One region of the Candidatus Symbiopectobacterium sp. genome, then DNA from elsewhere that is predicted to be linked to it. Evidence: predicted binding sites of a transcription regulator. Region 1 holds the regulator's gene; the other holds the start of a gene.
What was found. The regulator PurR, encoded in region 1, represses purine synthesis genes. The targets are predictions, from matches to a motif close to CANGCAAACGTTTGCNTG.
Positions count from the first base shown of each region.

Region 2: carA (glutamine-hydrolyzing carbamoyl-phosphate synthase small subunit) is a predicted target of PurR. The motif match lies at 2,918-2,935, and genes of this name have one in related genera.

Region 1 covers NZ_JAHWCO010000053.1:60-5,466, forward strand. The annotation lists gene purR (HTH-type transcriptional repressor PurR) at 354-1,379, shown strand; gene cfa (cyclopropane fatty acyl phospholipid synthase) at 1,935-3,086, shown strand; gene QZ506_RS01775 (riboflavin synthase subunit alpha) at 3,155-3,805, opposite strand; gene QZ506_RS01780 (MATE family efflux transporter) at 4,268-5,407, shown strand, end outside.
Region 2 covers NZ_JAHWCO010000693.1:5,599-11,806, forward strand. The annotation lists gene lspA (signal peptidase II) at 1-206, shown strand, start outside; gene fkpB (FKBP-type peptidyl-prolyl cis-trans isomerase) at 203-676, shown strand; gene ispH (4-hydroxy-3-methylbut-2-enyl diphosphate reductase) at 657-1,607, shown strand; gene dapB (4-hydroxy-tetrahydrodipicolinate reductase) at 1,894-2,712, shown strand; gene carA (glutamine-hydrolyzing carbamoyl-phosphate synthase small subunit) at 3,158-4,306, shown strand; gene carB (carbamoyl-phosphate synthase large subunit) at 4,321-6,208, shown strand, end outside.

The DNA of each region.
Region 1 (5,407 bases):
GTAATAAATATCTTCATAGTGGGTGAGCATGATCTTCTTACCGCGTAAAATCAAGCATCTTCAATGATCACGGGTATATAGGGAAAATCTCCGATCCCGGCTGCACTAATTAAATCAATTATCCCTTTCACTTTCGCGGCAAATCAGCCAAAATTTGCAGTTTACCGTGCGTTGCGTCGGTGTCCGAACACGTCATCTTCGATGGGATCAACGCGTCCCCTTTAGGTACAAATTATTTCTGCAGTCTCCTTCTGATATCCTGTTTATACCATCGGAAAGAGAACATTACGCAAAAGCAAACGATTAACAAACTATATACTGCCGTAACAAGTAGGTTCAGGAGTCATGTTTAGATGGCAACGATCAAAGATGTGGCAAAGTGTGCTGGCGTTTCAACAACAACCGTCTCTCACGTCATCAATAAAACACGTTTCGTCGCCGAAGAGACCAAAACGGCCGTGCGGGAAGCCATCAAGGAATTACACTACTCCCCGAGCGCAGTGGCTCGGAGCTTAAAGGTAAACCACACCAAATCCATCGGTCTGCTCGCCACCTCGAGCGAAGCACCCTACTTTGCGGAAATTATCGAAGCGGTTGAAAACAGTTGTTATGCAAAAGGCTATACCCTGATTCTGTGTAACTCGCATAATAACCTGGAAAAACAGCGGGCCTATCTTTCCATGCTGGCGCAAAAACGGGTTGATGGTCTGTTGGTAATGTGTGCGGAATATCCGCCTGAACTGCTGAGCATGTTGGCCGATTACCGCAGCATTCCCATGGTAGTGATGGATTGGGGTCAGGCACGCGGCGATTTCACTGACACTATCATTGATAACGCCTTTGAAGGAGGATATCTGGCTGGGCGTTACCTGATTGAACGTGGCCACCGCGACATCGGCGCTATTCCCGGTATTCAGGAACGCAACACGGGCAGCGGGCGTTATCTGGGTTTTCTCAAAGCCTTGCAGGAAGCGGATATCACCGTTCACGATGAATGGATTGTTCAGGGCGATTTCGAGCCGGAATCCGGTTATAAAGCCATGCACCACATTTTGGCGCAGAAACAGCGCCCGACCGCTATTTTCTGCGGCGGTGACATCATGGCCATGGGCGCCATCTGCGCGGCAGATGAGCTCGGACTACTCGTACCGCAAGATATTTCCGTGATTGGCTACGATAATGTTCGCCATGCACGTTATTTCACGCCTGCCTTAACCACGATCCACCAGCCAAAAGAGCATTTGGGCCAATCGGCTTTTACCATGCTGCTCGATCGCATCACCAGTAAGCGCGAAGATGCGCAGATGACTGAGGTTCACCCAACGCTTATCGAGCGTCGTTCTGTGGGTGACGGCCCTTTCCGCGACTACCGCCTTTGATGTTTAAGACGATTTTCTTATATGCCCTAAATAATTAGAGTTACGGGAAGGCCGCAAATGAGGGAATCACGATGAGCTTACTAAAGTAAGTGATTCGGGTGAGCGAGTGCAGACAACGCACCTGCAACTTGAAGTATGACGGGTATAGCGCGTTGATTTGTAGATTCTTCATGACTGCATCAATCAATTTTGACTTGTCCTCTGATTGAAGCAGTCGTACACTGTTTTTCATTCGGACAATATCCCTACACTTATCCTTATTATAACGAACGCACGACTGCGTATCAGGATATGTGCCCCTACGTGTTACCACGTGCCGGTGTTGACACTTCAGTCCCTCTGGTATCCAGAGAGTAGACGATGGATGTTATGCCCGCTGCCGCTGTGCAACGGGCAAGCATAAACGGCTGCGCACGAATGCAACCGCTTACTATTTGAACAACGGGTAACCTGCCCGTGATTCGAACACGCTACGCGCAACCCGCAGCGTTCGGGTTGATGAGAGACTGTCTATGCTGTTCCTTGCGGCGCTGTCTGGCAAGGTTGGGGGAAGTTATGAGTTCGTCATATGTAGAGGAACTGGCAGAACATAACACGTCCTGGTTCCGGATCGTACACGCGTTATTGGCTATCGCCGATATCAAAATCAATGGCTCACGCCCGTTTGATATTCGGGTACGTAACCCTGATTTCTACAAGCGCGTTCTGCGTGAAGGCTCCCTGGGACTCGGTGAAAGCTATATGGACGGTTGGTGGGAGTGCGATCGTTTAGACTGTTTTTTTCGGCGTATTTTACGCGCGGGGCTTGAGAAAAGGGCCACCCATCATCTTAAAGACATTTTGCACATTGTCGCTGCGCGCTTGATTAACCTGCAATCCCGCAAGCGAGCCTGGATCGTCGGCAAGGAGCATTACGATCTGGGCAACGATCTGTTTAGCCTGATGCTCGACACGCATATGCAATACTCCTGCGGCTACTGGAAAGAGTCCACTACCCTAGAACAGGCGCAACAGGCCAAACTGCGCATAATTTGCGAAAAACTTCAGCTTCAGCCAGGCATGACCCTGTTGGATATTGGCTGCGGCTGGGGCGGGCTGGCCGCCTATGCGGCACGCCATTATGGCGTATCGGTTTACGGCGTGACCATTTCGCGTGAGCAGCAAAAACTGGCTCAGGCGCGCTGTAGCGATCTCAACGTCACCATTGAATTGCAGGATTATCGCGACCTTAACCGACATTTCGATCGCATCGTGTCTGTCGGCATGTTTGAGCACGTTGGACCGAAAAATTATGATACGTACTTTCGCGTCGTCAGCAAAAATCTCAAACCCGAAGGGTTGTTTCTGCTGCATACCATTGGGGCAAATAAAACCGATTCGCAGGTTGATCCCTGGATTAACAAATATATTTTCCCAAACGGCTGCCTGCCCTCCGTGCGCCACATTGCCGCACACAGTGAACCTTATCTGGTGATGGAAGATTGGCACAATTTTGGGGCCGATTACGATAAAACCTTGATGGCCTGGCACGATCGCTTTGTAGCCAGTTGGCCGCAGTTAGCGGACCGTTATTCGCCGCGTTTTAACCGTATGTTCCGTTACTACCTGAATGCCTGCGCCGGGGCGTTTCGCGCGCGAAACATTCAACTGTGGCAGGTCTTGTTTAGCCCCCAAGGGATTGAAGGTGGCGTGCGTGTAGCGCGCTGATTTCGGTCAGCTTAACGCCGTACATCAAAGGGGTTACGGCATTTTTTATCGCCTTTTCAGCTCATGCTTCAGGCGCTCTGCGCGGCATTTGCCGTTGCGGCCTCTTGTGCCTGACGCTGTGCCAGCACACGTTCAACCGTGTCGATAACAGCCTGAGTTTGCGGGTCGATTTCGATATTGATCCGGTTCCCCAATCGCTTCTGGCCGAGCGTGGTGCGTTGCAGCGTTTCGGGAATCAAATGCACGCAGAAACGGCTGCGAGTCACCTCACCCACAGTGAGACTGATGCCATCAATCCCGATAAAACCTTTGTGCAGCACATAGTTCATCTGCGATTCATCGGAGAGTCGGAACCAAATCTGGTGGTTGTTTTCCGAGGTAAGAATTTTAACCACTTCGGCTGTGCACATAATGTGCCCGGACATAACATGTCCGCCAATCTCATCGCCGTATTTTGCGGCACGTTCAATATTAACCAGATCGCCCGGCGTGATATCGCCCAGGTTGGTCAGACGCAGCGTCTCTTTCATTAAATCAAAACTGACCCGATCGCCATCAATTGCCGTCACCGTCAGGCAGCAGCCGTTATTGGCGATCGAGGCACCTGTCACTAGGCCGGTCAGTAATTCGGGAGGAAGTTTTACCACATGCGTACGGAAGTTCGTTTTTTCATCGATGGACACCACCGGCGCGGTGCCTTGAACAATACCGGTAAACATACGCTTGCCTCATAATAAATCAGTGAAATAACTGAATTCTACTGTGCCAGTATCTCCCCCTACGCTAACGTGGCACGCTGCGAGGGAATAAAGGCTGACAAATCATTTTGCAGTTTGCCTCATAACGACTGGAAAACCAAACGCATTCCCGCCTTTGTCACCTGACAAATCCGATAAGACAACAGAACCTCTTCATTGACACAATATCTTACGAAGAAGTTGGTTTACTTATGCCAAGCAGCTACACTGGAACAACGTTCTGTCATCGATTGATTTTCCATCTCAGATGGATGGCTTCGAAAGCCATTTGTGCTCGTTATCTCGCTTGCGGTTGTTTACTTTCATTCATCCCAACCCCCTGCTGGAAAAGCAATGCGCCACCTCGCAGTGCTGCCGTATAACAGAAAGCGAGGGGGTATCGACTCCAGTTTTTCGTTTTAACAATTCAAGGAAGGTGTTTGCGTGCAGAAATATTTGTTAGAGGCTCGGAGCCTGTTAACGCTCGCGGTTCCTGTTATTATTGCGCAGGTTTCCCAAACTTCCATGGGTGTCGTTGACACCATTATTGCGGGTGCTTATAGCGCCACCGATATGGCAGCGGTTGCAGTCGGTACCTCCGTGTGGTTACCGGTCATCCTGTTTGGACATGGTTTATTAATGGCGCTCACGCCCGTGGTAGCCCAACTCAACGGCTCTGGCCGACGCCCGCGCATCGCCCATCAGGTTCAGCAGGCGTTTATTTTGGCCGCGATCGTTGCGGTTATCACCATGATAGTGCTGTATAACGGCAAGCATGTTATTGCCATGATGCATACCGACTCACCGGAGCTCGCGAATGTTGCCATCGGCTATCTGCACGTGATGCTGCTGGGAGTACCGGGCTATCTGTTCTATCAGGTGCTGCGCTGCCAGTGTGAGGGGTTATCCAAAACCAAGCAGGGCATGGTGATTGGCTTTATTGGCGTGCTGATCAATATTCCGCTGAACTACATCTTTATCTACGGCAAATTTGGCATGCCCGAACTGGGCGGTGTGGGTTGCGGCGTCGCGACAGCCTCTACCTATTGGATCATGATGCTGATGATGGCGTTTTACAGTATGCACGCACGTTGGCTTCGCGATATCAAGTGGCAGCGCTGGCAGATTGATTTCTCCGCCATGCGGCATCTGTTTTCGCTTGGTTTGCCCATTGCGCTCGCCCTGCTGTTCGAAGTATCTCTGTTTGCCATCGTCGCCCTGCTGATCCTGCCGCTCGGCGTCATTGATGTTGCCGGGCATCAGATAGCACTGAACTTCAGTTCTCTGATGTTCGTGTTGCCGTTGTCTATCGGCATTGCCTCGACGATCCGCGTTGGTCACCGGCTGGGGGAAGGCTCCATGGAAGATGCTCGTGTTGCGGCCTACACCGGCATCGCAACCGGCGTGATGCTGGCCTGTTGTACCGCTATTTTCACCGCGTTGCTGCGTGAGCAGATCGCCTTGTTGTATAACAAAAACACTGAAGTGGTCGCTATGGCGGCGCAGTTGATGCTTCTGGCCGCGATTTATCAGATTTCAGACGCGGTGCAGGCTATCGGTAACGGCGTATTACGTGGCTATAAA
Region 2 (6,208 bases), on a different contig from region 1:
TGATTATCGGCGGTGCGCTGGGGAACCTGTTCGACAGAACCTGGCACGGCTTTGTGGTCGATTACATTGACTTCTACGTCGGTGACTGGCACTTCGCAACGTTCAATCTGGCGGACACTGCTATCTGTATCGGTGCTGGTCTGGTAGTGCTGGAAGGCTTTCTGGCACCTCACGACGCCTCGGCGAAGCCGAAGGGGCAGGCATGACGCAAAGCGTACAGAATACCAGCGCCGTACTGCTGCATTTTGTTCTGACGCTGGAAGATGGCAGCGTTGTGGAATCGACCCGCGAACGGGGTAAACTCGCGCTGTTTCGCTTGGGGGATGAGAGCCTGTCTCCGGCACTGGAACAGCAACTCCTCGGCTTGCGTCGGGGAGATAAACACCGTTTCACGTTGCCGCCGGAATCGGCCTTCGGGCCGTCCAATCCGGATTTGATTCAGTTCTTTCTGCGCCGCGATTTTGCCGAGACCAGCGTACCGGACGTGGGCACCATCATGCTGTTCAGCGGCGTGGCGGGAAATGATATACCCGGCGTGATTCGTGAAGTGGCGGAAGAATCGGTTACGGTCGATTTCAATCATCCGCTGGCGGGTCATCACGTAAGCTTTGATGTTGAGGTGATGGATATCGATCCTGTCGCGCAGGAGGTTGAGCGTGCAAATCTTACTGGCTAATCCGCGTGGTTTCTGCGCGGGCGTCGATCGCGCAATCAGCATTGTCGAGCGTGCGCTGGAAATTTATGGCACGCCGATTTATGTGCGCCATGAAGTCGTGCATAACCGCTACGTGGTGGATGGCTTGCGCGATCGCGGTGCGATCTTTATTGAAGAGATTGGCGAAGTACCTGATGGCGCAATCCTGATTTTTTCTGCACACGGCGTGTCTCAGGCTGTACGGGCGGAAGCAAAGAATCGCGATCTGACCGTCTTTGATGCCACTTGCCCGTTGGTGACCAAGGTCCATATGGAGGTGGCGCGCGCCAGCCGTAAAGGGGTAGAAGCTATCCTGATCGGCCATACTGGGCACCCTGAAGTAGAAGGCACCATGGGGCAGTACAGCAACGACGATGGCGGCATGTATCTGGTGGAGTCACCGGAAGATGTGTGGAATTTGCAGGTTAAAGATGAGGGTAACCTCTGCTTTATGACGCAAACCACGCTGTCGGTGGATGACACCTCCGCGGTAATCGATGCACTGCGTGAGCGTTTCCCACAAATTATCGGCCCACGTAAAGACGATATCTGCTACGCCACCACGAACCGTCAGGAAGCGGTGCGTTATCTGGCGGAGCGCGCAAACGTGGTGCTGGTGGTGGGGTCGAAAAATTCTTCCAACTCCAATCGCTTGGCAGAACTGGCTCAGCGTGCCGGCATTCCCGCTTACCTTATCGATTCTGCGAACGATATTCAGGAGCGCTGGCTCACGGATGTGGCGTGTATCGGTGTAACGGCGGGTGCGTCTGCACCGGACATTCTGGTTCAGCAGGTGATTGAACGCCTTAAATCCTTCGGGGGTAAAGTCGCGCTCGAGCTGGAAGGCCGTGAAGAGAACATTGTCTTTGAAGTACCAAAAGAGCTGCGCGTGGAAGTAAAGCAGATCGACTGATACTGGCATGAGGTAGAGTAAAAAATAGCAGGGTGTTATCCCTGCTATTTTTTATCTGAATTATCCCCCTTTTTCGAATGCATAAAAACTGCATGATTATGCGTTACATATTTGGGGATATTTATCTGTCAGCGTGTAGTGAATGCCTTCTGACGGATAGCTTTTACTGATTATTCCCCCTTTTTGTCAGAAATTTCTAATCCTGCGTGAAATCCGCTGGCAGCCATCGCGTTGGCCCGCTAACCTGAGAACGTTTTTACGGCGCAAGTGAAAAAGAGAGATGACGATGAAGGATGCAATACGTGTAGCGATTGCCGGTGCCGGTGGTCGAATGGGGCGTCAACTGCTCCAGGCTGTTTCGCAGATGGAGGGTGCTGTACTCGGTGCTGCGCTAGAGTGTGAGGGCTCATCGTTGGTTGGCGTTGATGCCGGAGAACTGGCCGAACTGGGCACGCTGGGCGTTATTGTGCAGGATTCGCTGGATGCGGTACGTGATGATTTTGATGTCTTCATCGATTTCACGCGCCCGGAAGGCACATTGGCGCATCTGGCATTCTGCCGCCAGCATGGTAAGAGCATGATTATCGGTACCACTGGTTTTGATGATGCAGGCAAAGCGGCTATCAGTGCGGCTGCACAAGAGATTGGCATTGTGTTTGCCGCCAACTTTAGTGTGGGTGTCAACGTAATGCTGAAATTGCTGGAGAAAGCGGCCACCGTGATGGGCGATTACACGGATATCGAGATCCTGGAAGCGCACCACCGCCATAAAGTGGACGCCCCGTCGGGGACGGCGTTAGCCATGGGAGAAGCCATTGCAGGAGCGTTAGGTCGCGACCTGAAAACCTGCGCGGTCTATGCGCGTGAGGGCCACACCGGTGAACGTGTGCCAAACAGTATAGGTTTTGCCAGCTTGCGTGCCGGAGATATCGTCGGTGAGCACACTGCAATGTTTGCGGATGTTGGTGAGCGCATTGAGATTAGCCATAAGGCTTCCAGCCGTATGACCTTCGCTAATGGTGCTATTCGTGCGGCAATTTGGTTGAAGGGTAATAAATCAGGTCTTTTCGATATGAGTGATGTGCTTTCTCTCAATAATATTTGATTTTGTATTTTGTTTAACTTATTGAATTTAATTACTTATTTTGCATACTTTTTAAGTATATGTATTTTGTTATTTTATTATGTCGTGGTCGATGTAAGTTTTTATTTTCTTTCCTTTATAAAGATTGTGTTGGCGTTTTTTTAACCACCTATTGCCCTGTCAGGCATCTACTGGTCAAATATTTCCTTCTGACTAATAATGTCACCAGGCAACCTTTTACTTTGCCTTTTTGATGGCTGCTTTTGTGGCTGTGGTAAGTCGGTGACGCCGTAAGCCATAAAAAATGAAGAAAAATAGCGGTTAGAGTGGACAATTTGAACGACCATCATTAAAATGCGCGCAATTTGCCAAAAGTTTACCGAAAAGGTAATTTTTGCATTGATTTGGAGTGGCTAATCTGAATTAATATGCGGATAAAATGATTGTTTATTCATTGGAGGGTGTTTTGATTAAGTCAGCGCTATTGGTTCTGGAAGACGGAACCCAATTCCACGGTCGTGCCATCGGGGCAGAGGGAACGGCAGTGGGGGAAGTGGTCTTCAATACGTCGATGACCGGTTATCAAGAAATCCTCGCTGATCCTTCCTATTCCCGCCAGATTGTCACTCTCACTTATCCCCATATTGGTAATGTCGGCACTAACGCCAGCGACGAAGAGTCCCCCTCTGTTCATGCTCAAGGCCTAGTTATCCGCGATCTGCCCCTGATTGCCAGCAACTACCGTAATGAAGAGAGCCTCTCAGATTATCTGAAACGCAATAACATCGTTGCCATCGCCGATATCGATACGCGTAAGCTGACTCGCTTGCTGCGTGAGAAAGGGACGCAGAATGGCTGCATTATTGCCGGGGATGCGCCGGATGCGGCACTGGCATTGGAAAAAGCCAAAGCGTTCCCTGGCCTGAAAGGCATGGATTTGGCAAAAGAAGTGACGACGCAGGAACGTTATGGCTGGACGCAAGGTAGCTGGACGTTGACCGGCGACCTGCCTGCTGCTAAAGCGGAAAGTGAGTTGCCGTACCACGTAGTGGCTTACGACTACGGAGTGAAGCGCAGCATTCTGCGTATGATGGTCGATCGTGGCTGCCGTTTGACGGTTGTGCCTGCCCAGACCTCTGCTGAAGAAGTGCTCAAACTGAATCCGGACGGGATTTTCCTCTCCAACGGCCCTGGCGACCCGGAGCCGTGTGACTACGCCATCAAGGCGATCAAAGCCTTCCTGGAGAGCGATATTCCGGTATTTGGCATTTGCCTGGGTCACCAACTGCTGGCGCTGGCAAGCGGTGCTAAAACGGTCAAAATGAAATTTGGTCACCACGGTGGTAACCACCCGGTGAAAGATCTGGATGCCGACTGTGTGATGATCACCGCGCAGAACCACGGTTTCGCGGTGGATGAAAACTCACTGCCAGCAACGCTGCGCCCGACGCATAAATCTCTGTTTGACGGCTCCCTGCAAGGGATTCATCGCACGGATAAAGCGGCATTCAGTTTCCAGGGACACCCGGAAGCAAGCCCTGGTCCGCACGACGCGGCCCCTTTGTTCGATCACTTTATCGAACTGATTCACTCTTATCGTGCCAATGGTAAATAATCGGGAGCAGAAAAATGGCAAAACGTACTGATATTAAAAGCATCCTGATCCTTGGTGCCGGCCCGATCGTTATCGGTCAGGCCTGTGAATTCGATTACTCTGGTGCGCAGGCGTGTAAAGCGTTACGTGAAGAGGGTTATCGCGTCATTCTGGTGAACTCCAACCCGGCGACCATCATGACCGACCCAGAAATGGCCGATGCGACGTACATCGAGCCGATCCACTGGGAAGTGGTGCGTAAAATCATCGAAAAAGAGCGTCCTGATGCGGTGCTGCCGACTATGGGCGGGCAGACAGCGCTGAACTGTGCGCTCGAGCTTGAGCGGCAGGGCGTGCTGGCGGAGTTTGGCGTCACCATGATCGGTGCGACCGCCGATGCTATTGATAAAGCGGAAGATCGCCGCCGCTTCGATATCGCCATGAAGAAAATTGGCCTGGAAACCGCGCGTTCCGGCATCGCGCATACAATGGAAGAAGCATTGGCCGTGGCTGCCGATGTGGGCTATCCCTGCATTATCCGTCCCTCCTTTACCATGGGCGGCAGCGGTGGCGGTATCGCTTATAACCGTGAAGAGTTTGAAGAAATTTGCGCGCGCGGTCTGGATCTGTCACCGACCAAAGAGCTGCTGATTGATGAATCCCTCATCGGTTGGAAAGAGTATGAAATGGAAGTGGTGCGCGATAAAAAAGACAACTGCATCATTGTCTGTTCCATTGAAAACCTGGATGCCATGGGTATCCACACCGGTGACTCCATTACCGTTGCGCCAGCGCAAACCCTGACGGACAAGGAATACCAAATCATGCGTAACGCCTCCAGGGCGGTACTGCGTGAAATCGGGGTTGAAACCGGCGGTTCCAACGTGCAGTTTGCGGTTAACCCGAAAACCGGTCGCCTGATCATTATCGAAATGAACCCGCGTGTATCGCGCTCCTCCGCGCTGGCTTCCAAAGCGACGGGTTTCCCGATTGCCAAGATTGCCGCCAAGCTGGCCGTGGGCTATACGCTGGATGAGCTGATGAATGATATCACCGGTGGTCGTACCCCGGCATCGTTCGAGCCCTCCATTGACTATGTTGTTACCAAGATCCCGCGCTTTAACTTCGAAAAATTTGCTGGTGCCAACGATCGCCTGACCACCCAAATGAAATCGGTCGGTGAAGTGATGGCGATTGGCCGTACCCAGCAAGAGTCGCTGCAAAAAGCGCTGTGTGGTCTGGAAGTCGGAGCAACGGGCTTCGATCCGAAAGTGGATCTGGACGATCCGGAAGCGCTGACCAAAATTCGCCGCGAACTGAAAGACGCGGGCGCTGAGCGTATCTGGTATCTGGCAGATGCTTTCCGTGCTGGCATGTCTGTGGATGGCGTGTTTAACCTGACCAACATCGATCGCTGGTTCCTGGTGCAGATTGAAGAGCTGGTGCGTCTCGAAGAGCAGGTTGCTGGGAAGGGCGCAACGGCACTGACGGCCGATTTCCTGCGCACCCTGAAACGTAAAGGCTTTGCCGATGCGCGTCTTGCGAAGCTGGCCGGTGTGTCTGAAAACGAAATTCGCAAACTGCGCGACAAATATGATCTGCACCCGGTCTACAAACGTGTCGATACCTGTGCGGCAGAGTTCGCTACCGATACCGCATATATGTACTCCACTTACGATGAAGAGTTCGAAGCTAATCCGAATCAGGATCGCGACAAGATCGTGGTGTTGGGTGGCGGGCCGAACCGTATCGGACAGGGCATCGAGTTTGACTACTGCTGTGTGCATGCGGCGCTGGCGCTGCGTGAAGACGGTTATGAAACCATCATGGTCAACTGTAACCCGGAAACGGTTTCAACCGATTATGACACCTCTGATCGTCTCTACTTCGAGCCCGTCACGTTGGAAGACGTGCTGGAAATTG